Linked DNA regions of Chloroflexus aurantiacus J-10-fl. The protein of the gene in region 2 binds, or shares a complex with, the protein of the main gene of each other region. Links are inferred from orthologs where the notes say so. Each region holds a gene or a part of one and is shown on either strand. Other genes may lie near its edges.

What was found.
Region 1: the proteins of accB (region 2) and accD are in contact, whole or in part, in a solved structure (PDB 8UXZ), measured with the Escherichia coli proteins. The link is inferred for Chloroflexus aurantiacus J-10-fl from one-to-one orthologs.

What each region holds. Positions count from the first base shown.
Region 1 is NC_010175.1:2,254,324-2,269,696, reverse strand. The notes cover bases 7,575-10,452. They hold accD (acetyl-CoA carboxylase, carboxyltransferase subunit beta), read left to right. Parts: upstream 7,575-8,493; coding sequence 8,494-9,411; downstream 9,412-10,452. Other genes in these bases: CAUR_RS08630 (MalY/PatB family protein), read left to right, coding at 10,359-10,452; CAUR_RS08635 (acetyl-CoA carboxylase carboxyltransferase subunit alpha), read left to right, coding at 9,430-10,278. Outside these bases: CAUR_RS08670 (DUF3592 domain-containing protein), read left to right, coding at 633-1,103; CAUR_RS08665 (pyridoxamine 5'-phosphate oxidase family protein), read right to left, coding at 2,746-3,249; CAUR_RS08660 (hypothetical protein), read right to left, coding at 3,585-3,770; more of CAUR_RS08630, read left to right, coding at 10,453-11,546; CAUR_RS08625 (glycoside hydrolase 5 family protein), read left to right, coding at 11,664-12,914; CAUR_RS08620 (hypothetical protein), read left to right, coding at 13,110-14,330; CAUR_RS08615 (glycosyltransferase family 4 protein), read right to left, coding at 14,648-15,373.
Region 2 is NC_010175.1:4,969,561-4,985,001, forward strand. What follows is about bases 5,727-8,672. They hold accB (acetyl-CoA carboxylase biotin carboxyl carrier protein), read right to left. Parts: upstream 7,489-8,672; coding sequence 6,964-7,488; downstream 5,727-6,963. Other genes in these bases: xseB (exodeoxyribonuclease VII small subunit), read right to left, coding at 5,727-5,778; xseA (exodeoxyribonuclease VII large subunit), read right to left, coding at 5,771-6,964; CAUR_RS19625 (YgaP family membrane protein), read left to right, coding at 7,681-7,902; CAUR_RS19630 (RNA 2'-phosphotransferase), read left to right, coding at 8,370-8,672. Also shown: tRNA guanosine(34) transglycosylase Tgt, read right to left, coding at 1-603; CAUR_RS19590 (flippase), read right to left, coding at 719-2,350; CAUR_RS19595 (ComEC/Rec2 family competence protein), read right to left, coding at 2,347-3,132; CAUR_RS19600 (RidA family protein), read right to left, coding at 3,208-3,588; CAUR_RS19605 (hypothetical protein), read right to left, coding at 3,605-5,563; more of xseB, read right to left, coding at 5,581-5,726; more of CAUR_RS19630, read left to right, coding at 8,673-8,918; CAUR_RS19635 (polyprenyl synthetase family protein), read right to left, coding at 9,168-10,253; CAUR_RS19640 (RNA polymerase sigma factor), read left to right, coding at 10,704-11,303; CAUR_RS19645 (anti-sigma factor domain-containing protein), read left to right, coding at 11,316-12,200; CAUR_RS19650 (transposase), read right to left, coding at 12,570-13,967. UniProt on the Escherichia coli protein: This protein is a component of the acetyl coenzyme A carboxylase complex; first, biotin carboxylase catalyzes the carboxylation of the carrier protein and then the transcarboxylase transfers the carboxyl group to form malonyl-CoA.

The DNA.
Region 1 (15,373 bases), 2.7 Mb from region 2 along the record:
AGCCATTGGATGAAAGCCACTTTCCAGCCCGACATCGCAATGCTTCGTCTCCTATTATTGCACAATGCGAGTTCAATGGATAATCAATCACCAGCGATCATTCCAGCACATTGTTATGTTATTTGTTGGGAAAAAGTGTTTGACCTCAGTCTCCTGCACGATTGCGCTTATATGTGCCTGTCATCAATCCAACGCCCACCATATGGCGAGAGCGGGCTGGTCGGGTGAAGCCAGGGCCAGCCACGCTGCTGATACGATACGTGCTTCACAGCGAGTGCGTGTGACACACACCAAATCCATCGGTCACTTCTGCCCGCAATACTCACCGTGGTCTCCTACATCCAATACGGTTAGAGAGCAATCCTTTCACCATTGCATAGCTTTTCAACAATGAAATAAACAACTTCTTCTGGTAGCCGTCTCGTATAACATAATGATCACCTCGAAGACTGTCGCTCTCTTGCTCAGCGCGCATAACGGTAGTGTCTACATTTATGTTTCTTATTAAAACACAAAAATACCCTCAAAAAAAGAATATAGAACCGATTGATATTGATCGGCAAATATGTTTATATGACAGAGAACATTTCTCGACAATGACATCTTACCTATCGTAAGGGGATAGCCTCGTTATGGAGCCGAAACCTCTATCAAGGACGGGAGCCTTGCTCATCGGTCTGTTCTTCGCAATCATCGGCGCTGTCGTTATATTTGTAGGATGGCTATTGCAACAATCAATCCGCGAGCAGTTGAACACGATGATCAGTGGCACAGGCACGGTTGTTGAGATCATTAAAGTTGACGAGATTGGCGAAGACCCCAGATTCTACCCGGTCATTGAATTCCGCACTCCAGCGGGTGAAGTCATTCGTTTTGAGGAAAAAACCGGTGGCAGTCAATTCGCCTACCGAGTCGGCCAACAAGTAGCCATCCTGTATGATCCTCAATTCCCACAAGATGCTAGAATTGACTCCTGGTTCGAGCTATGGTTTCCTGCTTTTGCGGTCATCTTGCTCGGTAGTGGTGCATTGGTAGCGGGTCTGGCAGGATGCGGCATGGCCATCTTCGATACACGTAACCAGACCACATCGCATCCAGGGTAATCCCTCTCAACAACCCATCGCTAGCCCACAGAGTCTACTCCCACAAATCACAACCCGTTTCAGGAGGGGAAACGTAATGGATCACCTCTCCTGTCCCTAACCATGCCGGATCGCCGGCCACGATTCTGATGGTATTAGATCGTGTACGAGCGTATCCTCCCATCGCCATCCAGGAACAGCGTCTCCCCCAAAAAAGTTATGTCAAATCTGGTTGGATAAAGATAATGGCACGCTATCTACCGTCACCCTCTCGCGGTACACTACCGCTCCGGCACATCCTGGGAGCGCACACCTCCGACGCACTCACCACACCCGACACCGCTCCGGCGCATCCTGGGAGCGTGCGCCTCCGGCGCGCTCACCACCGACACCGTCTCGACATCTCCTGGGAGCGTGCGCCTCCGGCGCGCTCAGCGCCCCCCTGACACCGCTTTAGCGTCTCCTGGGAGCGCACGCCTTCAGCTCATTCACCAGGCATCTCCTGGGAGCGCACACCTCCAGCTCATTCACCAGGCATCTCCTGGGAGCGCACGCCTCCGGCGCGCTCACCACCGACACCACCCGGCATCCCTTGGGAACGCACGCCTCCGGCTCCTTCACCTATGCATTACCCACAACTGGTGTTAACCACGTGCGTATCAGCGAGTATGATCGCTATTGGTGTTGTTTTGAGCGACTGACCCGGTGGCAGTGCGCCGCTCCAGCCGTGGTATCACGTGCTGAATGGGTTGCCTTACACGCGCATCGTGTGCGTGTCGCGCAGTTTGGAGTGCGGCAGCCATGCTGCCGCGCCAGCCGTGCTCACGATCCGGCGCGTGGAACGCCGATACATCTCCAGGTCACGGAGGTGCTGGATGTGCTCGTGCCGATCATCGAGTCGGTCAGGCACATGCGACGTATTGTTGCACCAAGTTCGTGCCTGCACACCAGCGGTCATGGCCAGCACCTGCCGGCGGTGGCGATGATGCCTGCACGCAGGCTGGAAGCCTGCGCCACGGGGAGCGCTTGCAGCCCGACCTAACGCAGCGCGACATGTGGGTAATGCATAGGGCTCCTTCACCAGGCGTCCCTTGGGAGCGCGCGCTCCGGCGCACTCCCCACCCGACACCACTCAGGCATCTCCTGGGAGCGCACACCTCCGGCGCGCCACTATCCCCTGGGAGCACGTGCCTCCGGCGCACTCCCCACCCGACACCGCTCCGGCGCGTCCTGGGAGCGCACACCTCCGGCGCACTCACCACACCCGACACCGCTCCGGCGCGTCCTGGGAGCGCACGCCTCCGGCGCGCTCACCACCGACACCGCCTCGGCATCTCCTGGGAGCGTGCGCGCTCCGGCGCACTCCCCACCCGACACCACCCGGCATCTCCTGGGAGCGCACGCCTCCGGCGCGCTCCCCACCGACACCACCTCGGCATCTCCTGGGAGCGTGCGCCTCCGGCGCGCTCACCACCGACACCGCCTACCGTGCCTGCTTCCAGCGGGGGATTGCAAACCAGAACCGGCACACAACAACGGACGCCATCCGGCACCGGTGGTTCCTGCCTCTGCAAAGAGCGGATAAGGATTGGGGCGTTCAGAGCCTCGCCAACCCCAATCGCTTGTACACTCACATATTCTGTTCGCCCGCGAACCTCCAGGATCATGCCGGCCCGGCTACGTTCATCGTCAATACCGCTGCCAGTGCCGCAGCATCGAGCGTAAATGCTCGACCAAATCCGCCAACATAGCGCGCCTCGTGTAGCGTTACGCGAAACAGCGTAAAATCCGGCAAGGCAAAAAGATGCTGCTGCGTCGGCAACCGCTGTACATACGTCATCTGAGCCGCTGCATAATCGGGCACATCACGCGGGATTGCCAGTGCACGACCCTGCAATGTTACTCGCGCCAACGCCTGGGGATCGCTCACGCTATGTGGCGCCGCAGTAATCAGAAGTGATAGTGGTGAACCGGCGAGTAAATGACCGGTATGCGCTGCCAGACGGCTCAGCAAGAGCAATAGACCCGGTGCATATCCTTCGCGCCGTTCAACTGCATACAGGACGTAAGAGACAAAAGGTGCTCCATCAGGAGTTACAGTACCAAGCGCTGCCGCTTGCTGTTCATCAATCAAACGTCGCAACGCTAACCGGTCTTCTTGCCGCATAGAAGACACCCTTTCTCTTCCAGGCCAGTTCAGCCAATCCTGAACTGTGCTCATAGACTCTCTTGTTCATAGCATCATTGAACCACGTGTCGAGTATTGTTTGCAAGTCGGGTATGAACGCCACACCTGGATGTTGAGCCAGTACACCATCTGTCAGACTCACGTTGGCACAACCTGCTGTACATGTCGTATCGCGATGCACCTCGTTGAGCAAAAGAGTGACATTAAATCTTGAGTGATCCGGTGCTTCACTGCCTGGCACCGGATATACGATGAACCATCCCCTCCGTAACAATCCTATGCATTACCCATACCTGGTATCAACCACGTGCGTATCAGCGGGTATGATCGCCATGGATGCTGTTTTGGGCGACTGGCCCGATGACAGCGCGTCGCTCCAGCCGTGCCGGCACGTGCTGGATGGGTTGCCTTACACGCGCATCATGTGCGTATCGCGCAGTTTGGAGTGCGGCAGCCAGGCTGCCGCGCCAGCCGTGCTCACGATCCGGCGCGTGGTACATCGCTACCCATCCTGGTCACGTAGGTGCAGGAGGTGCTCGTTTCGATCATCGAGTCGGTCGGGCATGAATAAGCTACCTGTGCGTAGACGTTTGGTTATACCAGGTTCGTGCCTGCGCACCAGCGGCCACGGCCAGCACCTGCCGGCGGTAATGGGGATGCCTGCACGCGGGCTGGAAGCCCACGCCATGGGAAGCCGCCACAGGGAGCGCTTGCAGCCCGGCCTAACGCAGCGTGACATGTGGGTAATGCACAGGTAACAATCCGCGGATGTCACCTGTTGGATACAGATGGGAGGTTCCGCAGGGGCAGGTTCAGCACCTGCCCCTACGGACAGCGCACATCACCGTTCACCTTACTATACGAGGGATGCGGCGAACACAGAGACCGTCTTGCTTCGCATACCTTGCACCGTGTTTTTCCGATTTGATATGACATCACTGCGGGAGAAGACTCATCCTCCCAGGATGATGAGAAACTTTGCCATCCATTCACACAGGCATCACGTGCCGGATTGGATACCATTCACACACAGTGATCCCCGTGTCGCATTGTTCGTCATACGGAAGTCATGCCTCTCCAGCCACCGCAATCCACGCAGAATGTGTGTCGCACCGGTGAGCGGTACATCGGGACGCATTGCGCGATGCCAAAACCTCACGCTGGCGCTGCACCTGTACACAGACGCGTTAGGTTAACACTCCTACCCTTCACCGACCAAAAAGAGGCGTGGACAGGGTATGCCGGCAGCGTTGCAACAAAAGGACGACACCTGAACAATCCATACCGTCACGCAAGCGGAGGTGTGACGAGCCATAAACAACAAAACCCGCAGGTATACACCTGCGGGTTTTTCACTGGTAGCGGCGGCAGGATTCGAACCTGCGACCTTCGGGTTATGAGCCCGACGAGCTGCCACTGCTCCACGCCGCGATAATAAAGGGTGACAGTTTTTAGGCTGTCACCCACTGGCAGGGTGCGTGGACCTAGGTTCCCAGCGGAGAGCCGCCAGTAGGATCGGCGCTGCGATGTTTCACGACCCGGTTCGGGATGGATCGGGGTGGGTCCACCGCGCTCCTCACACACCCAGTGGTTGAAGGTCGTCCCTTCACCCCTCACGCGATTGTCCTTCTTGCTGCCTGCACCATCACCACGCTCCCGTCCCGGCCCCCTCGCCGCGACGGACGGAAGCCCTCGCCCCTGCGCACCGGTCGCCTCTACGGGTCACCCCGCCTCCAGCTCCGGCCGCTTATCCCGCTCATCTCGCGGGGGGCTTACCAGCCTTGCGCTGTGAGAGCAGTCGTCTTGCGGCGTGTTTCCCACTTAGATGCTTTCAGCGGTTCTCACTCCCGGACATAGCTACGGAGCTTGCAGGCCGCCCCACAACTCCTCCACCAGCGGTCCGTCCAGCCCGGTCCTCTCGTACTAGGGCCAGCCCCGCGCACTGCTCTACGCGCTCAGAGCGGATAGAGACCGAACTGTCTCACGACGTTCTGAACCCAGCTCGCGTGCCGCTTTCATGGGCGAACAGCCCAACCCTTGGGACCTACTCCAGCCCCAGGATGCGACGAGCCGACATCGAGGTGCCACGCTCCGCCGTCGATATGAACTCTTGGGCGGTCTGAGCCTGTTATCCCCGGGGTAGCTTTTATCCGTTAAGCCACAGCCCTTCCACCCGGTACTGTGGGATCACTACGGCCGACTTTCATCCCTGCTCGGCTCGTCTGCCTCGCAGTCAAGCGCCCTTCTGCCGTTGCACTCCACGGCGGATGACCATCCCGCCTGAGGGCGCCATTGCGCGCCTCCGTTACCTTTTAGGAGGCGACCGCCCCAGTCAAACTACCCGCCAGCCACCGTCCCAGCCTTCCGCCGGTGAGGGCAGCGCAGACCGAAGAGTGGTATTTCACCGTCGGCTCCAGCAGACCCGCAAGTCCGCCTTCTCCGCCTCCCACCTATCCTACGCATCCGCCTGCACGGCCCGATGGCAAGCTGTAGTAAAGCTCCACGGGGTCTTTTTGTCCCGCTCTGAGTTGGCCGCATCTTCACGGCCACTGCAATTTCACCGAGCCCCCGGTCGAGACAGTGCCCAGATCGTGATGCCTTTCGTGCGGGTCGGAACTTACCCGACAAGGAATTTCGCTACCTTAGGACTGTTATAGTTACAGCCGCCGTTTACCGGGGCTTCGGTTTGGAGCGTTCACCCCTCCCCTTAACCTTCCGGCACTGGGCAGGCATCACCCCCTATACGTCGCCTTCCGGCTTCAGCAGGGAGCTGTGGTTCTGGTATCCAGTCGCCCGGGCCTGGACCCTGCGGCTGCCTCGGGCTCCACCCGCCAGGGGCTTCACCCTACACGCAGCACCCCTTCTTCCGAAGGTACGGGGTCAATTTGCCGAGTTCCTTAACCGGGGGTCACTCGTCCACCTTGGTCTCCTCGACCTGTCTACCTGTGTCGGTTTGCGGTACGGGCGTGGGTGGTCTCCCGAGCCGGCCTTTCGTGGCTGCACAGGCGCCTCGCCATTGGCGGTTGGTTCCCCAACCCCCTTTCACTCACCTCTCGGTCAGCGCAGGACGGATTTCCTTCGCCCTGCTCCCTACCGGCTTGGACGGCGCTCGTCTCGCCGCGGCGACTACCCCTCAGCATCCGGCATTGGTCAAGCGACCACTCCACGGTACAGGACTATTCACCTGTTGTCCATCGGGTCTGGCCGTGGCCGTCCCCTTAGGCCCGACTACCCTGCCGCGGTGCATCCGTGCGGCAGAACCCTTTGACTTTCGGTGGCGATGATTGCCACATCGCTTCTCCGTTACTCATTCCGGCATTCGCACTCGTGCCCGCTCCAGTGCGGCTTCCGCCGTCCCTTCCCTGCGGTCACGACGCTCCCCTACCGTTGACCTTCCGGTCAACCCGCGGCTTCGGTGGGTCGCTTTGCCCCGTTACAGCCTCGGCGCAGCGCTGCTTGACCAGTGAGCTGTTACGCACTCTTTCAAGGATGGCTGCTTCTAAGCCAACCTCCTGGTTGTCTAAGCGGCGCCACAACCTTTCCCACTTAGCGACCACTGGGGGACCTTAGCCGGCGGTCTGGGTTGTTTCCCTCTCGACGACGGATATTCGCACCCGCCGTCTCACTCGCGGTGCACACACCCGGCATTCGCAGTTTGCCGTCGCTTGGTAAGCGGTGAAGCCCCCGCACAACAACAGTGCTCTACCTCCGGGTGTGCCATTGCCGCGGCTGTACCTCAATACATTTCGGGGAGAACCAGCTATCTCCGTGTTCGATTGGCATTTCACCCCTACCCACAGCTCATCCGAGCCTTTTGCAACAGACACCGGTGCGGCCCTCCACGTCCTGTTAGGGACGCTTCAGCCTGGCCATGGGTAGCTCACACGGTTTCGGGTCAATCCCCGGCGACGCTCGCCCTGTTCAGGCTCGCGTTCACTCCGGCTCCGGCTGGCACTGCCTTAACCACGCCACCGAGGATTACTCGCCGGATCATACTCCAAAAGGCACGCGGTCACCGGTTGCCCGGCTCCCACGGCGTGGAAGCACACGATTTCAGGGTCTCTTTCACTCCCCTCACCGGGGTACTTTTCACCGTTCCCTCACGGTACTGTGCGCTATCGGTCACTGCGTGTAGCTTGCCTTGGACAGTGGTCTGCCCGGCTTCAGCCCGGGTTCTTCGTGCCCGGACCTACTCAGGAACGACCCCTCACGCTGAGGCGCACGCATACGCGACTCTCACGCTCTCTGGTGCAGGGTTCCACACTGCTTCTGCTGAACGCGGTCGCGTGAGGCCCATCGAGCAGGATGGGCGTGGGTCGTCCTCCAACCCCGTGCGCGCAACGGCTGCTCCCTTGGCACGCGCACGGTTTAGGCCTCACCCGGTTCGCTCGCCGCTACTACGGGTGTCGTTCACTCTTCCTCCGGCTACTGAGATGTTTCAGTTGGCCGGGTTCCCGCTCCGCGCATGCGGAGCGCTGCCAGATGGCAGCGGGTTGCCCCATTCGGAGACCTCCGGATCACAGCCTGCACGCGGCTCCCCGGAGCATATCGGTGCCGTGCCCCGTCCTTCCTCGGCACGCAGCGCCATGGCATCCATCGTGTGCTCATCATGTCTTCCGTCCGTCACGGCCAATGGGCCGAACGGCGCCTGGTGCACGGGTGGACAACGCGCACCAGGGATGGTGATGATGCAGGTTCTCTCTCAACAATCGCGTGAGTTGTCAAGGTACGACCGGCCCGTGGCGAAAAAAAGCGGTGCAGGCAAACTGCGCTGCGCCGTGAACGACGGGCCAATTGGTTGCGGAGCGTGCCCGGCTGGGCCGTCCTCCGTGTCATCGCCGGAGCGATTGACGGGTGAGAGTATAGCAAGAGCTGCCGGTTTTGTCAAGCGGGCACAGCGCAATCAGATTTATCCCGTCAGAATGAGGTAATATCGCGATCTCCCTAGACTATGTGCTGAGAGTGATTTTGAGATTTTTGTCCCTCTTCACCCAGCAAGATCGTTCGCTCCCGGAAAAGATCTTACTGCTGGCAGTACCAGTTACCCTCTTCAGCGAACCGTAAAGCCAACGACATCTGATACAGAAGTATCAAAAAAGCAAACTCTCGTTTCTACCTCAATCCCCCTTTGCGGCTCATGCTATAATAGATAACAATGAACTCACTGTGAATAAAATCACCAGCAGACGCGCATATACGCGCCAAGTGAAAGCGCAGGGAACCGTGAAAGAATTCTTCCGCCTAAGTCGAAAAGGGTTTACCGGGCGTGAGGATCAAGACAGCGCCCAAATCCCCGATGATCTGTGGGTGAAGTGCAGTTCCTGTCGTGAGCTTATCTACAAAAAACAGCTCAACGATAACCTGAAGGTCTGCCCCAAATGCGGTCATCACATGCGCCTGAGTGCCCACGAGTGGCTCGGTCTCCTCGATGTCGGTTCGTTCCGCGAAATGGATGCCAATCTATTGCCGACCGATCCCCTGGGTTTCGTCACCGACGAGGAGAGTTACGCAGCCAAGCTGGCGAAAACTCAACAACGCACCGGCATGGCCGATGCAGTGATTGCCGGCATTGGTGCCATCAGCAACATGCAGATCTGCGTCGCAGTGGCTGATTTCTCCTTCATGGGCGCTTCAATGGGCAGTGTCTACGGCGAAAAAATGGCCCGCTCCGCCGAACGGGCTGCTGAACTGGGTGTCCCTCTGCTCACCATCAATACATCCGGTGGTGCTCGTCAGCAAGAGGGGGTGATCGGGCTGATGCAGATGGCTAAGGTAACAATGGCTCTCACCCGGTTGGCGGATGCCGGTCAACCCCATATTGCGTTGCTGGTTGATCCCTGTTACGGCGGTGTGACGGCTTCGTATCCTTCGGTGGCCGATATTATCATCGCCGAACCGGGAGCCAACATTGGTTTTGCCGGCAAGCGTTTAATCGAGCAGATCATGCGCCAGAAGTTACCAGCCGGCTTCCAGACCGCCGAGTTTATGCTCGAACATGGCATGATCGATATGGTGGTGCCGCGAAGCGAGATGCGTGACACACTGGCCCGTATTCTGCGTCTCTACCGCCAGCGCTCAACATCACCCGCTAAAGCTGAGCTTGCCGGTCGACGAGCAACGTTACCGCAACCGATTATGTAACTGCGTGTGAGGCATACAATGGAAGAAACTGCTATCCCTCAATCGCTGACGCCCTGGGATCGCGTACAACTGGCTCGCCATCCACAACGGCCACACACGCTGGATTACATTGCTGCTCTGTGTGAGGATTTTGTCGAATTGCATGGAGATCGCCGCTTTGGCGATGACCCGGCGATGGTCGGTGGAATGGCAACCTTTGCCGGTCAAACGGTGATGGTCATCGGGCATCAAAAGGGCAACGATACCCGTGAAAATATGCGGCGCAACTTCGGTATGCCCCATCCCGAAGGGTATCGCAAAGCGCAACGCTTGATGCGCCACGCCGAGAAGTTTGGCCTGCCGGTCATCTGTTTCGTCGATACACCGGCTGCCGACCCCACCAAAAGTTCAGAAGAGCGTGGTCAGGCGAATGCGATTGCTGAAAGCATTATGCTGATGACAACGCTGCGTGTTCCGAGCATCGCGGTTGTGATCGGTGAAGGTGGTAGTGGTGGCGCATTGGCTATCAGTGTCGCTGACCGCATTTTGATGCAAGAGAACGCCATTTATTCCGTGGCCCCGCCAGAGGCAGCCGCCTCGATCCTGTGGCGTGATGCCGCAAAAGCACCCGAAGCAGCGCGGGCATTGAAACTAACTGCCGCCGATCTCTACGATTTACGGATCATCGATGAGGTCATCCCCGAACCACCAGGCGGCGCCCACGCAGATCGTTTAACCGCAATTACCACTGTTGGCGAACGTCTGCGTGTGCATCTGGCCGATCTGCAACAACGCGATATTGACACCCTGCTGCGCGAACGATATCGAAAGTATCGCTCGATGGGTCAGTACCAGGAACAACAAATGGATTTCTTTGGTCGAATGTAGTGATGAACAGGTGATGGTTGTCTGGCGCGTGGCCTGAACGTTCGGCTGCCACGCGCCTTTTGTTGCAAGAGGATGGAACAGTGAACAGATTCAACTTCGATCAGATCATTCCTCGTCGCGGAACCGGGAGTATCAAGTGGGAACAGTATCCGGCTGATGTCTTGCCGATGTGGGTCGCCGATATGGATTTTGCCTCACCGCCGGCCGTGGTCGCAGCCCTGCACGAACGAGCAGCGCACGCAGTGTTTGGGTATCCCGCTCATCCTGAACGCCTGACAGAGGTTATTTGTGAGCGCATGGCTCATCTGTACCAATGGGAAATTCAACCGGAACACATCCTCTTCCTGCCCGGATTGGTTTCGGCGATTAATGTCCTCTGCCGGGCTTTCGGTGAACCCGGTGATAGCGTGCTGACCCTCACGCCAGCCTATCCACCCTTCTTGAGCGCACCCCGTAATCAACAACGACAGATCGACACCTGTGAATTGTCACTCAGCATTTCTGGTTCTATCCTTTCCTACGCTATCGATTTCGATGCCTTGCGGGCGGCAATTCATGAACGCACTCGACTCTTGCTGCTCAGCCATCCACACAATCCGGTCGGTCTCGAATACGATCCACCAACCCTGCGCCGGTTGGCCGAGATGTGTCTCGACCGTAACGTTATCATCTGTTCCGATGAGATTCACTGCGATTTGTTGCTCGGTGAAACACGCCACACCCCACTGGCAGCGCTCGATCCGGCCATCGCCGACCGCACTATCACCCTTATGGCACCCAGCAAGACATTCAATTTACCCGGACTCGGTTGCAGTATGGCGATCATTCCCAATCCCGAACTGCGCCGTCAGGTGAGTCGGGCCGCAGCCGGAATTGTGCCGCACGTGAATGTGTTTGGCTTTGCCGGCGCACTGGCTGCCTACGAGCACGGGGCTGAATGGCTGGCTGCGTTGTTGGAGTATCTGACAGCGAATCGCGATCACTATGTCAGGCGCGTTACCTCCGAACTGGCTCCGCTTCGCTGCACTATCCCCCAGGCTACCTACCTCGGCTGGATTGACTGCCGCGAATTGCCTCTGTCAACCAGCCCATATCGCTTCTTCCTCAACGAAGCGCGGGTAGCTTTCTCTGATGGCGCGGCATTCGGCCCTGGTGGTGAAGGATTTGTTCGCATCAACTTTGGCTGCCCACGTGCCCAGCTCGATGAGGCGTTGGATCGGGTTGCTGCCGCTTTACAGCGACTGGCCGACACTCAGGCAAACACATGAGCGATGTTTTCAGTACTATATACCTAGCCACGACATAATGACATTTTATTCATCAAGTGCTAATCTAGCTGCGGGCATGCAGATGAGTGTGACTCAAGCATCGCAGGAAAGGCTCATATGGCCCGCACACTACACCTGGCACTTTGTATACTGCTTGTTTTGATTACCCTACCTCATATCCCAACAGCTATTGCCGCACCAGCTAACTGCCCGGTTGATCGTTCCCATCTGATCCCGCGTTTTAATGGTCGCTGGTTTTTACTAGGGGCGAATGTCCCATGGCTCAACGGTGGCTACAGTGCCGATTTCGGCACTGTGGAAGAATGGGGGCAGCACACCTACGACGCCAACGCCACCCGTACCATGTTCCGTGCCCTCCGGCAACAGGGGGCAAACACGGTACGCTGGTGGCTCTTCGCCGATGGCCGTGGCGCACCTGAGTTTAATGCCAGTAGCGGTGGTGCCGTCACCGGTTTTGACGCTACCTTTCTCCCCAGTCTGGCCAGCGCGATACAAATTGCGGCTGAAGAGAATATCTATCTTGTGTTCAATCTCTGGAGCTTTGATATGCTCTTCGCCGACTCAACGGCTACGGCACGCGGCGATCACGCAGGTGGTCATCGCGATCTGATCGTGGACAGTGCCAAACGTGCCTCTTTTATCAACAACGCGCTATTGCCGATGCTGCGCTACCCGGTTGGCAACAGTGGTTATACGATAGGCACCCATCCAAACGTGCTGGCGTGGGATATTTTCAATGAGCCGGAATTTGGCATTAGCGAACCGCCGCATTTCACACCGTCCGGCGAGGTTGCGCAACCGGTGACGCTGGCCCAAATGCAGCGATTTATCGCCGAGATTTCCGGCGCTATTCACCGCAATTCAAACCAGTTGACAACTGTCGGTAGTGCATCGATGAAATGGAACAGTAGCACAGCCCTCGGTGCCAGCGGTAATTTCTGGCGTGATGCAGCGTTGACCGCATACGACCCGCAAGGGTATCTCGACTTTTACCAGATTCATTACTACGGCTGGATGAATGGCGATGAGCAGTATTGGAGTTACTCGCCTCTCTTCAACGACTGGTACGAGGCGGGCTTCGACAAACCGGTCGTCGTTGGTGAGCTACCCGCCAATGCAGGCGGCACGAATCGTACTCCTGCCCAACTCCTGACCGAACTCCATGCGAATTGCTATGCCGGCGCATGGGTATGGCCGTATTTCAACGTGAACGATGGCACCGGACAATGGTCGGATGCACAGGCAGCGGTGCGTAGCCTGAGCAATGCCGTACCACATGAGGTACAGATTCTACGTTCGCCTTCAACCCTACCGGTACGTGTCTACATTCCCTTAACGACACGATGATCAAGGATTGTTCGGATACATTTCGATTATAGCCGTTACTTATAATCGTTAGCCGCGACGTAGAGATTGGTAGTGATGCACCAGTATCATCCACCCTCCCCCTCTGATATTGAGCATCACTACCGATCACCACCACAATGCAGGTCTTGCCGAAACACCGATAGGGCATTGTTGGTGATGCAGACGGAGGTTTTGATGCAACGAAGATACTGGCTGATTGTTTCAACCATCTGCCTACTGAGTGGGCTGCTCTGGTTGACATGGCAACCTTCTCTGACTGTTATTGCAAACGGAGGCCATCGTCAATATATCCCCATCATCGTAAAGCCATCGATATTTACTGAAACTTTCACCGGTGAACCGGCACAACCGCAAAGCTGGGACCCCAATCATTGGGATGTCGCTGTTCACTCACGCGATGTTAATACCTGGTATCAGCTTGAGGAAATGTCCGCCGAACACGGCCATGATTGCGCACCAGCCCCGGCAACCCATACTATCAATCGTTACGAAGATGCTGTTTACCAGTGCCGCAACCACATTATGACGGCGATCAAAGCCAGCGGCTATGGCTTGATCTATCTCACCCCCAACCATCTGGTTGATTTCAGCGGTGGTACTGCGACCATCCGTTTCGATGTCTCTACCCTGCGCACCAGTCTGCGCGACTGGATCGATCTCTGGATCAGTCCGTACAACGATCACCTGCAACTGCCCTTTGATATGGAAGTTGATTTGAGCGGGCCGCCACGTAATGGTGTACAGGTGCGGATGGACCTCAGTGGCAACTTCTTCGATGTGATCGTCTACCGCAATTTCCAGCCCACGGTTATCCAGGGCGTTGCTATTCCGTATGAGCGCTTCCTGGAACCAAGCGCAACCCGCCGCGACACCTTTGAGCTTCAGATTTCGCGTACCAGGATCAGGTTTGGGATGCCGGCCTACAATTTCTATTGGGTGGATACTAGCATTGCCGATCTGGGATGGGATCAGGGGGTCGTGCAGTTTGGTCATCACTCATACAATCCGCTCAAAGATTGTACATCATCCTGTCGACCGGGTACCTGGCACTGGGATAATGTCACCATCAGCCCGAGTCGTCCATTTACGATGATCGCTGCCAATCGTCGCTACGCTGATCGCGCCAATCCATCGGTCACGCTAGCGGCACCGGCCCCTGCCAATGCCTACCTGCGCTTCAGTGGCATCGGTCCTAATCTTCAGGTTCGATTTAATGGCGGTGCCTGGCAACCGGCGCGCTTACAGGCTCAAGACAGCCGTTATTTCAAAGACGAACACTTCCGCAACTTCTGGATGCCCATTCCAGCCGGGGTCACGCAGATCGAATTTCGCGGTGATCGCTGGTGGGGGGCAGACTGGCACGTGCGCGGGATCAGTGTATGGGCATTGCCGTAGTGCTGAGTTTTGGCACACGGATGGACGCGGATATGGCGGAGGCACGCGGATACTGGCGGAAGTACTGGTGATCGGTTGCTGCGATACGGTGCCTTATGGAAAGGCAGTAGCGATGGTGCAATCCGCGAATATCCGCTCCATCCGCGAGTATCCGTGTTGAACCCCTGCGGCACACGGATGGACGCGGATATGGCGGATACTCGCGGATGATGTTGTAAGCGCTGGTGATCTGCTACTAACGGTATACGTTGTGCGAGACACGGTTAGACAAGTACGCGGTGGAAGCATAGGGTAACGATCCTGGCTCAATACCGACTTCATCTGCCAGGATGGGTGGCCCAAACTCTCCTGGCCTGCGCTACTGCCTGCACCATCAATTCGGCAATTTGGGCTGCATTCTTGATCGCATCGAAATAGATTTCGGCGTGACGCCGTGCTGCTGCTGCCATGCGCAAGCGCAGGTCTGGCTGATCGATCAGCAACTGCAAACGTGCAGCCAGCATTCCTGGTTCGTCAGGTGGCACCAGAAAACCATTGACCCCATCCCGCACAATATCGGGCAAGCCACCAACCGGCGTTGTGATCACCGGCACCCCAGACGCTATTGCCTCCAGTGCCGCAATCCCGAACGCTTCAGCCCGTGTCGGAAAAACAAACAAGTCAGCCTGTTGGTATAACTCTATCAAACGTGGTGAATTTGGCGTTACATCGTGATACACAAAGACACCCTCTGCCGGATCGAGCGGGCTGCGCGTCACGATGTGCAGCTCCACCGGAGTCGTTAACCGCCTGACCGCATCCAGCAATGTCGGCCCACCCTTACGCACGAAGTCACCACCCACGAAAAGGATTCGCAGAGGTCCAGCCGCTCGCTCGCGGCGAGGCTGCCAGCGTGTCAGATCAATACCCGGTGGAATAACTCGAATACGTTCTGGAGCTACGTGATAATCGCGAATAAGTGAATCGCGTACCCATTGCGACCAGGGCAGAACCCACGCTGCTCGTTGAAATACCTGGACATTCAGATGATGTTTCATGGCAGC
Region 2 (15,441 bases):
CCGATCCCGGCGTTGGTGCGCGATCAGGCAGCGCTCGGCCCAGCGGTGGGTGCGGGCCATGCTTTGAGCGGTATAGTCGTAGCCGGCGCGAAATGGTGGCAGTTCGTCGAAGCAGACGATGATGTCGGCGCCGAGGTGGTGCTGTACTTCGATGCTGCGTTCGGGGGTGAAGACGTGGCGTGAACCGTCAAGGTATGACTTGAAGATGACCGCCTCTTCGGTGACGGTAACCATGTCGTTGAGGCGCGTGGGATGGGCAGGACGACGACCTTTCACTTCATCGGCAATCCCGCCGTAGACGAGTGAGAAGACCTGAAAGCCGCCACTGTCGGTCAGAATCGGGCCGTTCCAGCCCATGAAGCTGTGCAGGCCACCGTGACGGGCGATCAATTCGTGGCCGGGCTGGAGGTAGAGGTGGTAGGTGTTGCCCAGAATGATCGATGCGCCATGGTCACGGAGTTCGTGGGGGGTGAGGGATTTGACGGTTGCCCGCGTGCCGACCGGCATGAAGACCGGTGTGGCGACCGTGCCATGGGCAGTTTGGAGAAGACCGGCGCGAGCGCGGCTCTCTGGATCACGAGCGGTGATGGTAAATGGTGCCATACAGTTTATTTCGTAGCTGATACGACTATCAGGTTGTTATCAACACAGGTCGGTATTATACCCGACTACCATCGCTGATCAACAATAAGTGCTATTGTCCCCACCTATCACTTCGTCAGGGTGCTGTCCGACCGGCAATTCGCCGCGCCAATGCCAGTTCTTCGGCACCGATGGCCCCCAGCATCCACAGGCCGGCAACGTAGACAACCGGGCCGATCAGGATGGCACCGACGCTGCCCAGCCAGCCCGGTAACCAGAGGATTGCCGGCGCCATCGCGACTGCCATCAGCAGACTGGCGAGGGCCGGGCGCCACATGAGCCGGTGTATCGCCGGTGCCAGACCCTCACGGCGTAACACCGGATGAAAGACCATGTACAACACTACTTCCGACAAGATGGTGATCACCGCCGCTGCCAGCAGAGCGTCTTGCGGGCGGCCCCACCGAATCGCGAGTGGGATCGCGATCAGGTTAGCGGTCAGGTTGAAGGCCGCACCGATTACAAAGGCACGGGTGATTGCCGTCTGGCGCTCAATCGCGATCAAGACGTACTGTAACAACCCGTTGACAAACGAAAGGGGGAGGAACCAGGCCAGCACTGCCAGAACCGTCACCGAGGGCAGGTATTCGGCGAAACGACGGCGGGCGAAGAGCCAGACCAGATCGTCGGCCAGGACGGTCATGAGCATCGCCAGCGGAAACGCGATGAGTAAGAGGAGATGGAGGGTGCGCTGTTGGGCGGACGCCAGTTCGCTCCGTGCACCACCGGCCCGACGCGCTAGCAGCGGGAAAACGGCAAAGGTGACCGCAGGCGGTAAGACCAGGGCGATGTTGAGTAACTGATACGGCAGAACGTATTGCTGCACCAGAAGATCGGCATTACTGCCGCCAAACGCCCGCACGATGAAGAGATCAAAGCGAAAGAAGATAACGCTCAGCAGATTATTGAGCATCAGCGGCAGGGCTTGCGGCACGAGCTGGCGGAGCGCTGTGCCATCGAAGCTCAGGGTTGGGGTGAAAAAGGTGCGTACCTGCAAGGCCAGAAAGATGAGCGCGGTGATCGAGCTGACGAACACTGCGGCCCAGGCCAACCCAATCACTCCCCAGCCCAGCACGAGGACACCAATTCGGGCCAGAAAGCTGAGGAGCGCGGTAAACACCTCAATGACTGCCGGTACCTCCATGCGTTCGGCGGCATTGTAGAGAGCGGTGACCGCGCCGCTGTAGGCGCCCGGTACCAGGGTCAAGAGTAGAATCCAGATCGCCTGCTGCCCCTCGTTGGTGAGAGGTTCGCTGAGGCCAAGTGTACCGATAGCGTGATAGGCAGTGATGACCAGCCAGGCGACCGGCACGGCAGCCACGCCGATCAGGATGAGGCGCAAGCCGAGCGTAACCCCGAACAGGCGTTGGGCGGCGTTCGGATGGCGGGCGACTTCGCGGATGAGCAGGACACCCAGTCCGAATTCGGTAAATGTTGCCAGGTACTGGGCGACCAGCAGGGCAGCGGTGTTGTATGCGCCCAGGGCAGCCGGATCGAGTGAACCGACCAGGAGGAGCAGGATAACGGTATCCAGGCCGCGCACAAACAGCCGTAAGCCAAAGGTGATGGCGCTGTTTTTGAAGATACGGCGCGCAGTGTTGGCCGGGTCGTCGCGATACAAACGCCGCCAGAGTATGGCACCTGCACCGAGGATGAGCAGGCCGGCACCGATAAGTAACAAGACCAGAGTCAAACGATCAATATTCATGGCAATTGTGTTGTGATCTTGATTGCACGACCATCACTGATCAGGCGGATTGCGCCATCGAGTTTGGGATGGTATACCTGCGGTGCCAGTTGTCGGCGTTCGTACAGCGTGTGGAGCGCCGGTTCAGCGGCTTGAAAACCGGTACTGAAGGCTACCGCCTGCACACGGAGTTGATCAAGCAGCGGGTTGTCGATAGGGCGCTGCCAGGGATAAATCAACAGATCGATTGGTTGACCGGCCAGGGTAGCGAGGGCCGCATCACCACTGCTACCACCGGTATGGATGAGAACACGGATCGCACGATACTCAAGAGCAAGCACAGCCCCACCCTCTTCCCCCTCGTGGACGGCCAGTACCCGCAGCCGGGTACCACCGAGATCAAGCTGTTGGCCGGGCTGTAAATGGCGAATGGGGACTGCCAGATCGTGCAATACCGCACGCCATTCACCGCCAACGTCTGCCGGTGCCAGCGCCAGCGTCGGTTGATAGCGACGTAATGCGCCTAACTGCCCAGGCACACGCTGATCGTCGATCCGGGTTAACACCACAGCCGCAAGTCGACGCTGCCAGAAGGGGAGATATTTCCCCAGCTCAACCGCCAACCCTATTGGGTCACGGCCACCATCAATGAGCGTAAACGAACCGCCGGGCGATTGAATGAGGATTGCATCGCCGGCGGTTGGCAGCAAGATCACGTGCAAATTCCCGTCAGGACGCTGGTGCCAGGCCAGCACCCCGATGATTCCGATCAGACCGGTAAACCACCACAGCCGCTGTTGCATATTATTCTCTGGTTCACTATACGTGTGTGCTCTGTATAGTAAACCGGACAACAGCGGCAAACGTTGCAGTGGATTTCAGGCTAATGCAATAACTTCGATCTCGATCCGGGCATCGCGAGGCAAACGCGCCACCTGTACCGTCGAACGGGCCGGTGGTGCATCACCGAAATGTTCGGCGTAGGACGCATTCATCGCGGCAAAATCGTTCAGATCGGCAAGGAAGACGGTGGTCTTCACAATGCGATCGAGCGAGCTACCGGCGGCCTGGAGGATCGCAGCGATATTCGCAAAAATCTGCCGGGTCATTGCCCCAATGTCGTCGGTGATCAGTTCACCGGTAGCCGGATTGATCGGCAACTGCCCGGACACAAAGATCAGATTACCGGCCCGAATGGCCTGTGAATACGGCCCAATTGCTGCCGGAGCAGCGTCGGTACTAATGGGTGTGCGTTCCATTGGTGTCATACCTCGCTTAACGTAAGAGCCAGAACCCAAGCATCACAAAGATATTCCAGATCACAGGGAGTAGACCACCGAGGATCACCTGTGAACCATCCCATTCGTAGACTTCAACCCACAGCGCTGCCGTGACCCAATAGGCAATAGCCAGCGCGCCAAACCAGAAGAGAGCAGCTAACCAGGGCAGGTTGATCAGCAGACATACCAGCGCCAGCAGCATCGGCAAGAGGCGCGGCATCTGCACAAGCGGATAGAAGGCAAAAATGCGCGCCTGATCCTCTTCGTTGGTGAAATTGCCGTGGATCAGGAACGAGATTAGCACAATCAGCGGCCACTCCAGCAAACCGGCCAGCCAGAAAGCGAGACCGCCGAGGATCATCCCCATATCTGGCCAGCGATCCCCGTCGATCAACGCCGGGAGCGAAAACATCAAACCAACCGGCAACGACACCAGCAGCATTGAGCGGGCGGCGGCCCAGAGCAGCGAACTGATCGAACGCTCACCAGCCGCGAGTTCTACGGCCATGGCTTTGATAGTGGCAACCGGCTGTCCGATCAGTTGCAGGTTTGGCGCAAACGCTGTCGGTTGAAAGCGGGGTATCTCTTTAATCGGTGGCAGATGATTCAACCGCTCGGCACAACGAACGATCAGATCGGCCCAGTTGGTCATCGTTCCGACCAGAATAACTCCCGGCTGCCACCTGCCGCTGACGATGAGGCCACACAAACGACAAAACCAGGGCAGGCGTGAGGATTGGACAAACGCGATCTGCTTGCCAAAACCCAGATCGATCACCTTGCACGCCTGTATCTGTGTCCAGGGGATGACGATACTGAGGCGCCGTCCCTGTAATCTCCGACTGTAGCGCATGGTCAGGCTCTGCTGGCCGGCCACGGCAACCACCGGTACTGCGGCAACGATAGCAATCCCGGCAATGACAGCCAGGGCAAGCATGATATGGGCAGCAATGATGAGCCAGAATGGTGCCGGTAGATCGGCACGTCCGGCAATACCAAACAATGATACGCCCACCCCTTGATACGCCTCGAAAATCGCCTTATAGACCGGATCGCGACTGACCCACAACGCAGCGGGGTTACTACGGTAGGTCGGAAAGAGCAGACTCAAAGCCCGATCCCAGTAGCTGCGGTAGTGGAGCAATGCCAGCAGCAGAATAACCGTTGCTGAGCCAAAGGTAACGATTTGCACCAACGAAAAGCGCGGCATTGTCGCCACCACATCAGGCTGGTTGGTCGGCGGCAGATTCACCGCTACTGGAGCTGCCTCGGCAGTCGACTCACCCCGGAGCAGCAGACCTAACAACGGTGAACGCCGTCGCTCATCAACCACCACCGGTTGACCGCCCTCGATACCACGAATAACCCGTGCGTTCTCTTGCAAGATGGTGTTCAACAACTGATCGAACCCATCAATATCAGACGAGATGAAGAAGGCCGGTCGCAAGGTCGTGCCGTACAGCAGACCATACACACGGTGCCAGCCGGTCAGCCGCTTGGCCCGCTTCGCCGGAATAACCAGCAGGATAAAGCGTTGCCCAGAGGCATCACCGGTCACGTGAATGTGTTGCAGGTCTTCCCAGGCAACCGGCAGCCAGCTACCGGAAAACGCGACCAGCAGACCACGACTACTCACCCGAACGGCGGGAAAGGCATTGAGCAAGACTAACGCAATCAGCAAGCCGACCAACGACCACAGCAGCACACCCAGTGCCTCACCCATCCAGAGGTTGAGGTCTTGAGGCAATGGCGAGAGCGCATCAAGCAGCGGGCGGAGCCAGGAGGTACGGCGCAACCAGACAACCAGACCTTCATTGGCTGCCAGCAAGCCGCGTGCCAGTTGGTACAGCGCACTGAACACACTGAGCAGCACAAGCAGATTCCCCAGCGTTACCAGTCCTATACGACGACGCCACGGGTAATCGTACACCTTTTCGGCAACCATGACGCTCATAAGCGATCCGCCTTTCGTCAGACATCCGCAATCTGGCGAACCCGTAATTCCGCCATATCGAGCAATTGCTGACAGGTAGCGGCCAATTCAGCACCTCGTTCGTACAGGTGCAACGCTTCAGCCAGTGACAATTCGCCGCGTTCAAGGCGTTCGACAATCTGTTGCAACTCGGCCAGTAATCGCTCGTACTGCTCAACTGGATTCGGCTCACTCATTCGTCGACTCCACAGTTGCGTGTACAATCCCGGCGCGCAGCGTCAGCGCGATGCGCTCACCGGTCTGTACCTGAGATGAATCGGTAATGACTCGCCCATCGGCGTGCTGGGCAATCGCATACCCACGGGCAAGAGTTGCCTGCGGGCTAAGCGTGTTCAGACGGGAATGGAGACCATGCAGGCGTGTGCGCTCAAGTTGAAGCCAGCGGGAAAAGGCGCGATCCAGCCGCAGCATCAGATCATCAATCGTCTGGCGGGCTGCATCGAGCCGGCGACGGGGATGATGACGCTGCAACAGTAGCCGCTGCCGGGCTACTTCACTGCGTTGGGCATCGATGCCGGTCAAAAGCGCCACTTCTGCCCGTTCACGCAGATCGATAACCCGCTGCCGCAGATCGGCGAGCGGCGGCGCGACCAGCTCGGCAGCGGCTGAGGGGGTCGGTGCACGGACATCGGCCACTGCATCAACCAGTGTCGTATCGGTCTCGTGACCAACACCGGTAATAATCGGCACCGGGCTGGCAGCCACTGTGCGTACAACCTGTTCATCATTAAACGCAGCCAGATCGTCGCTGGCGCCACCGCCACGGGCCAGAATGATCACATCGAGCGGTTCGGCGTAAGCACGCCGCAACGCGGCGACAATACTGGCCGGCGCTAACTCACCCTGCACCAGACACGGCGAGAGGATGACTTCAGCTAATGGATAGCGACGGCGCAGAATAGTGAGCATATCTTGCAAAGCAGCCGCCTGTGGCGATGTGACAATGCCGATACGACGAGGCAGAACCGGCAACAGTCGCTTACGGCGTTCGTCGAAGAGTCCTTCTGCTTCGAGACGAGCGCGCAGATGTTCCAGTTGGGCATTGAGCAACCCAACACCGGCTGGCACAATCTGATCAACGACAAACTGCAACTCACCGCGTGCCTCATAGAAACCGACCCGTCCGTGCGCCAGGACAGCGTCACCATTAGCCGGCAACAAGGCGATTTGTTCAGCTTTCGAGCGCCAGAGGACAGCCCGAATACTCGCCTGCTCATCTTTCAGCGTAAAATAGCAATGGCCGGAAGGGTAGCGTCGAAACTCTACCACTTCCGCCAGCAGCCAGATGTCGAAGAACAAGCCTTCGTCTTCCAGATGAGCACGCAGTGCACTATTGAGATCGGATACCGTAAATGCACGCATTAGAGTGGTTCGATCACCATCAGTGGTTGCCCATACTCGACCGGCTGACCATTCTTGACCAGAATGCGGGCAACCCGACCGGCCACATCGCTCTCGATCTCATTCATCATCTTCATTGCTTCAACGATACCAACCGTATCACCAACCCGAACTTCATCGCCTTCCTGGACAAAAGGTCGATCTCTCGGCGAAGGAGCAGCGTAGAACGTACCGACCATTGGTGCAGTAATCGTATGACCTGCCGGCATCTCGACCGGCGGCCCTTCCGGTGCAGGTGGCGGCTGAACAAATGGAGTGACCGGTGTAGCCGGTAGCGATGGACTGGGAACCGGTGCTGTTGGCAGTGGTGCCGAATAGATCACACCGCCGGGCTGACCACGCTTGACGTGCAGCTTCGCATTACCATTTTCAATTGTAATTTCGTAGACATCGCTCTGTTCGAGCATTTGCAAGAGCACGCGAACGGCAGCAAGACCGAAAGGATCGGGCTGATCGGCTGGCAATTCTGTTGTTTCGTCCTTCATAGCTCCCCACAGCATCATTCTGGCGAAACTACCCTATTGTATCACAAGAGGCGCTACGCTACGCTACATACCAGAATACGCCTCTCAATACCGATAAGTTATCGTCACAGCGAGTAGCAATATCTTTACCGACAACACTCACAGAGATTGTTATGCTAGGCACGAGATATGGTGTAGAGAAAGGACAAAGCTATGTTTTCTCGCAACATGGGCACACTTGATCGCGATATTCGTCTGGTATTGACCATGGTTTTTGGTCTCATTTCACTGTTTGGTCAAATATTCTGGCTCCAGGTCATTTGTGGTTTCCTGGCGTTGATTATGTTTGCTACCGCTGCATTCGCAGTTTGCCCACTGTACTCGCTGTTTGGCATCAACACCTACAAGCGAGAACAGGTAAAGAAGCGCGCCTGATCGGTACGTGTACGGTAATGGACTTCATGACGGCATCGGCTATGTGAATTATATCACACTCTCTACAAGGTTGCAGAAATCACCAACAGCCGTTCTTGAGCGTATACAGGCGGTATTGCTGCCGACGATGAGGAGTAGGGGCAAATACGCATTTGCCCCTACGTTCGTTGGTGCGCACCATCGTGTGCCATTTGCGAATATCAGCAGTGCGCTCTATGCATTAGTGTCACACGACCAAAGCTACACTACCAGATTTGACCTGATGCCTGCGCCGCCCCTACCGATGATTTGCCAACACTTCGTATGTTTTGGTATGCTGGGGAAAGCCGACTGGATCGCAGTTTCCATCCTCCGTTCGCTTGCAGGCGACCCTTCAACGGTGTACTGCACTGCAAATGACGAGACATAGCAGGCAGAGTCAGGCAGATCAATGCTCAAAGCGTATCATTCTACCTTCTAACCGACAGATGAAACAGCGCGAACTCATCCGCATCAGTAAGTTTCTCAGCCTGGTGCTGCGCCACCGTCCTGAACAGATCGGCTTAAGCCTCGATCAACACGGCTGGGCAGAGGTTGATGAACTGATCCGGTGCGCCAATCGCCACGGCTTGCCGTTGAGTCGGGCGCAGCTTGAACAGGTAGTTGCCGAAAACGACAAACAGCGCTTTGCCTTCAGTGCCGACGGTCGGCGGATTCGGGCAAATCAAGGCCATTCGCTACCGGTTGATCTACAACTGACACCGGCACAACCGCCGCCTGTGCTCTACCACGGTACGGCGGAGCGCTTCGTGGAATCGATCAAGCGTGATGGGTTACTCCCCGGCAAGCGGCAGTATGTACATCTTTCCCAAGACGAAACAACAGCGCTTACCGTCGGGCAACGCCACGGTCGACCAGTTGTGTTGACGGTGCATGCCGCAGCGATGACGGCTGCCGGTTATGTGTTTTACGTATCGGCAAATGGGGTATGGCTGACGAAGCAGGTGCCGGCAAGGTTTATTGAGTTTCCGGCATGATGGACGGGGTATCATCTGTACCGGCAGCGACACACGACCTGTGGAACGGGCTTTCGTTCCGCCTCGTCAATCGCCTGTACCACCGTTACATAACAGGAGTTGAAGAGAAGCATGTGGGCAGGCTTCCAGCCTGCCCCACGATCATTGACGATGACCACCTCTTGCCCAGAGAGGATCATTTTTCTCCCGTAGCAACACCATCACCCTCTGTGTACTCCGTGCCTCTGTGGTGAACACTGTCCCCGTGTACTACACCGAGCGCTCAAGCACAAAGTGGGCAATGTCGATCAACGCCTGGCGAGCCGGGCTGGATGGGAACCGCTCAAGGTGACTTACCGCCTGGTCGATATAGCGAGCCGCCTCGGTCTGGGCCGCAGCCACCCCACCAGCATTGATCACTTCACGGATCACCTCGGCCACCAACGTATCGGATGGTGGAGTGTGCAAAAGCACATCGCGTAAGACCTGACTCGGTGATGCAGCAGTGGCATAGATAAGCGGCAACGTAATCGTACCCTGACGTAAATCGTTCCCGGCAGGCTTCCCAAGGGTGCGCTCATCACCGATAAAATCGAGGACATCATCGATGATCTGGAAGGCCATACCCAGATCGTACCCGTAGCTCCCCAGCGCAGCAATCTCTTCATCGCTGCCGCCACCGGCAACCATACCGGCCTTGCAGGCGGCCTCGAAGAGCACTGCCGTCTTGGCCCCGGTTTTGTAGAGATACTGGCGCAAGGCTTTATCAAAAGGCTCGGCAACCGTGACCGGACTGAGTTCACCCTCACAGATCGTCTGGACAGCCTCGGCATAGAAGGTAATAATCCGTGGATCAGGGCTACGGGCCATCTCGGCGGCGGCAAGAGCAAAAAAGTAATCGCCTACCATCAGTGCCACGTCGTTGTCCCAACGCGCATGCACCGTGATCTGCCCACGCCGACGATTAGCCTGGTCAACCAGATCGTCATGCACAAGTGAGGCAGCGTGAATCAGTTCAGCCGCCGCTGCCGGATGGATCACCCGTTCAAGCTGATAGTGCCCGAGGCGTGCGGCCAGCACAGCCAGGGCAGCACGCAGTCGCTTACCACCGGAGCGCACCGTATGCATACCGGCGGCACTGATAACCGCAACACGGGACTGCGTACATTCCAGCAGACGTTGCTCGATAGCACCGAGATCGGCCAGAATGTCGGCCCGGTGGAAGATACCGGCTAGCCCACCAGCAGTCTGGGGTGGCAGTTCACCAACAAGGCGATGACTCGATGGCAGCGATGTACGAGCCTCTGGTACCGTGAATGAACCTGACGGATTGAATGGTAACTGGTAGCCGGCCATGCGGCTGTTCCTTCCTAGGATCGCCGAGCCGGTCTGGCGCCGGAGGCGACGACGATCCGGCGATTGTGGTGACTAACGCCAGATACATGGTGAGATATTCTCACCTTGTGATATTCACCACAATCTGAACTATATCATATTCATCGCGGCTGTCAAGCGAGACGTTGTCAATATAACTGTACCATAAGTTTCGTTCCTTCGGGGGCATTGCCCAGGTTGTCGCGTTTAAAACAGAATGCTACGAAGCAAAAGCAAGCGATCAGCGGCGAATAAAGGCAGGAACTACTAACAACTACTACAGCTATGCAGACGAGGTATACCCTCATTGCGTCAACGCTCACGAGCGGACAAGGGATCAGTGTATAATAAGAATCGGTAATCTTCGCACATCACCGCATTGATAGGCATCCAAATTGACGTGGTGTGCGTATATTTCATGTGAGGTTGGCTGTGGCCCAACCGATTGATGCAGCGCATCTGTCACGATTAAGTGATGAATCTCTGATGGAGCTGGTTGCTGCCGGTGATAGTACAGCGCTCGCTCACCTGTACGACCGCCATTCGCGGGCAGTGTATGGTCTGGCCCTGAGAATGCTGGCCACCGCTGAAGCGGCTGAAGAGGTTGTACAGGAGACGTTCTGGCGTGTCTGGAAACGAGCGGCCACCTTTCAACGCAACAGTGCGTTTTTGCCGTGGATGTTCGGTATTGCCCGTAACCTGTGCATTGATGAATTGCGTCGACGTCAGGCCCGACCGGTGGCTGCCAGTAACAATGAAGATATTTTGACAACGCTTACTGACCAGCAACAGAACGTTGAGCAATCAACCATTGAAACCGAACGTCGGCGGCTGATCACCAGCGCTCTGGCCGATTTACCGACCGACCAGCGTGAAGTTATTGAGCTGGCCTATTTTGGTGGCTTATCGCAGCGAGAAATCGCCGAGTATTTACAGAGTCCGCTTGGCACAATTAAGACGAGAATTCGTTTAGGTTTACAGAAGTTGAAACAGACCTTGCTTCACTACGGCATCGATGCAAACGACCACTAGAAGAGTAGCTGCATGCACGACTCTGACCGCGAACATGAACAATCTCTCCTCGCCGCAGCCGCGCTCGGCAGCCTCGATCCCACCGATCTGGCAGCGTTCGAGCAGGTGCTGGCCAGCTCACCCGCTGCCCGATCTGAATTCGAGCAGTTGCGCGAGGTAGTTGCTTTGTTGCCTTATGCAGCACCACCGGTTACGCCACCGGACCATGTCCGCACCCGCCTGATGGAGCGTATCGCCGCCGACCAGGCTGCACAGGCGCCGCCGCGACAGACACGGTCTTCGCGCCGCATTAGCACCGGCTGGGTAACACCACTGATACTGGTTGGTCTAACCCTGGTGATTACGTTGCTGGGCAGTCTGACGTTGTCATTACAACAACAGGTGATAGCCTTAAACGAGACAAATCAGCAACTACTGGCTGCGGTGAATAACCTCCAGGCAGCGGTGAATGCCAGCGAAGAACGACAATCTCAAATGACGGCACAACTGGCAACTTACGAGCAGCAGTTGGCACGTTTGAACGATCAGGTTGCCCAGGAGCGCTTATTGGTTTCGTTCGTGAGCGCACCTGGGGTGGCGACCCGTGAGCTGCTGCCAACACGGGCCGACGTTACGGCTCGCGGTGAGATGTACATGTATCCAGGTGAAACGCAGGCGGTGGTTGTGTTCAGCGGATTGCCGGCGCTCGAACCAGATCGGGTCTACCGCTTCTGGCTCAGTGATGGCACACAACGCATTGCTGCCGGCTCGTTTCAAGTCGATGCCACCGGTCTGGCGACGTTGATGGTTACGGCACCGCGCGAGGTGAATGCTTACACCGAAGTGATGTTGACGGTAGAGCCTGCTACCGGTACTGCACCGGGTGATGTCGAGGTTATTCTCACCGGGACGTTGTGATGGTGGCAGGAACGGGCGCTTTCAGATAAACACGTTCATCCTCTGGGAACGCGAGCATCAGGCTCGCGTTTTGGTTTATAACCAGGATGTGATGTTTTCAAAAAACATCTACTAAAAGTTAGCTCATTCACTCCCGACAGACTCTATGAATGTGGCGAGCATCCACAGCATCCCCGTAACCAGCAGGGTCAACGGCGTACCACGTGCCGGATCGTGAGTACGGCTGCTGCGGCAGCATGGCTGCCGCACTGGAGTTTGGCTGTTTCGTGGACGCAGGAGGGATGACGAGAGTCGGGAGCAGATGCTGGTGACTCTCGGTTGCGTGCTGATGGATGGGTCATTTGGGGGGTAGAAGGCCGCTAGACCCCCCTACGCCCTGGCCGCCGCGCGTGCGGCGTTGGTCAGGGCGATGATCGTGTGCTCTTTGTTCAGCCAATCGTCCGTGGACGTCGTCCAAAGCGACCGACATGCCGCCGTGCCCCACAGGGCGGCCCGGTCGCTGCGCCACAACGTGGTGAACCGCCACCGCTGTGCGCCCCGCCACCAGCGTTCTGGTCGGGTGGGACCACGGATCCATCCCCACGCACGGTAGCCGGCCAGCACCAGCACTGCGTAGACCCAGCCACGCCACGGCCCACTGACCACCGCTGACCGCTTGTTCCAGCACTGGTTCTGACCGACCCCAACGCCGGCGTTCAGCTCGCGATGAGCGACCTCCCGTTCCCAGCGTTGCCAGACCCAGGCCAGGATCTGCCCGACGGACAGGGGTACCACCCAGTCCGTGTCCGTTTGCACCGCCGTGACCAGCGAGCAGGCCGGCTCACGCCGTCCCAGGCGCGGACGGCGCTTCCCTCGCTGCCAGGTCGCACCACCAACCACGATCAGGACGACCGCGTGGTCAGGCACCCCGTCGCACAGGTATGGCCCGTGGACCTGATAGCGCATCGCAATCCGTCGCCCCCGCACCAGCACCCGTTTCCGCCGGAACAGCTCCTGCTTGGTGAGCCAGCTCGCGGGCTGCGGAGCACGCTTCCCGTATCGCCGCGGCCGACCGCGGCCCGTCGGCGGCGGCGGCAGCAGCGACCGACAGCGATTGCGGGCCGTGCGCACGATCAGTGCCACCTGCGCCGGCACCCCGCGCCACATCCCCACGGTGGCACACGCGCCATCAGCCAGCACCACCACCCACTGCGCAGCGCGGCCGGCCGCCGTGAGCTGCTGCCGCACCCACCTGATGCACGCCAATCCACCCTCCCATTCGTTCGCCGATGGCACGTCTGCCGGCGCGGCCTTGGGCGGAAACGCCGGCAGGAAGCGCAGGGGGATCGCCCGGGTAAACCCCTTCACCCGTGGTGGCAGCCAGGCGCAGTGGACAAACCGTTGGGCACGATGGATACCGCGCGTGACCACGGCCGTGCGGAGTGCGTGCAACCAACTTGTGCCGGGAAGGGTCAGGCTGCTCCGTGGAATCTGCGTGCTATCGATCCCGATCACATACGGATCGTGCTTGGAACACCGCTTCAGTGTCTCGCGGCAGAGACACGCGGTCAGGGTCGCTTCGTCAAACCGTGACCGACTGAACAGGCGGTAGAACGCCGTCCCGTCCGTGTCGTGCATGCCGAGTGCCAGCAGCACCTGGGTGACGGTGTGTCTGGCAAACGCAAACAGCTCGCCAACCAGCAGCGCCACGGCCCGCCGGAAGGTCCGCTCCTGACGAAACGCCGGGCGGTGGGCCGTGATAATCTGCATCAGGGTGGCGAGTAACATCGAGACAGGGGCCTGAGGGGGAGGGGCCTGCTTCCTGGGCATGGGTGCCTCCTGGCTGCTCGTCGTGGTCATAACCGTATAGGATACCATATACCATGCTGGTACCCGCATGGCACGTCCCTCCCAGAAAGGGCCAAAGTCCAGTGCGGCAGCATGGCTGCCGCACTCCAAACGCTACGGCACGCGCATGACAAGCGGGTAAAGCAACCGATCCGGCGGGTGATTTGCATCGGAGATGGTCACCGGCGCTGCTCGCCGCCATACCGGCGTGCCGTGAGCGGGATGAGCTGTCGTTGGCGATTGGCAAATGTTCATGCGCCTCGGCAACCGTCTGGTAGCACAACGGCACAGCTTTTGTGCAATAAGGTCTATGAAGTTAGCTCATTCATTCCCGACAGACTCTATGAATGTGACGAGCATCCACAGCATCCCCGTGGTCAGCAGGGTCAACGGCGTACCACGTGCCGGATCGTGAGCACGGCTGCTGCGGCAGCATGGCTGCCGCACTCCACACCGCGCCACACGCGCATGCCGCGCGGGCAAGGCAACCAATCCAAAAAGTGATGGCGCTAGAGATGAGCAGTAGCTCTCCTCGCTGTCATACCGACAGCCTGGGAGCAGGATATGCCGGCGTTGGCGATTGGTAAGCGTTCATGCGCCTGTGCGATAGTCGGGTAACACGACCGCACAGCTTTTATGAGATAAGTTCTAGCATCCCCGTGGTCAGCAGGGTCAACGGCGTACCACGTGCCGGATCGTGAGCACGGCTGCTGCGGCAGCATGGCTGCCGCACTCCACACCGCGCCACACGCGCATGCCGCGCGGACAAGGCAACCAATCCAAAAAGTGATGGCGCTAGAGATGGGCAGTAGCCCTCCTCGCTGTCATACCGGCAGCCTGGGAGCAGGATATGCCGGCGTTGGCGATTGGTAAGCGTTCATGCACCTGTGCGATAGTCGGGTAACACGACCGCACAGCTTTTATGAGATAAGTTCTAGCATCCCCGTAACCAGCAGGGTCAACGGCGTACCACGTGCCGGATCGTGAGCACGGCTGCTGCGGCAGCATGGCTGCCGCACTCCACACCGCGCCACACGCGCATGCCGCGCGGGCAAGGCAACCAATCCAAAAAGTGATGGCGCTAGAGATGGGCAGTAGCCCTCCTCGCTGTCATACCGGCAGCCTGGGAGCAGGATATGCCGGCGTTGGCGATTGGTAAGCGTTCATGCACCTGTGCGATAGTCGGGTAACACGACCGCACAGCTTTTATGAGATAAGTTCTAGCATCCCCGTAACCAGCAGGGTCAACGGCGTACCACGTGCCGGATCGTGAGCACGGCTGCTGCGGCAGCATGGCTGCCGCACTCCACACCGCGCCACACGCGCATGCCGCGCGGGCAAGGCAACCAATCCAAAAAGTGATGGCGCTAGAGATGAGCAGTAGCTCTCCTCGCTGTCATACCGGCAGCCTGGG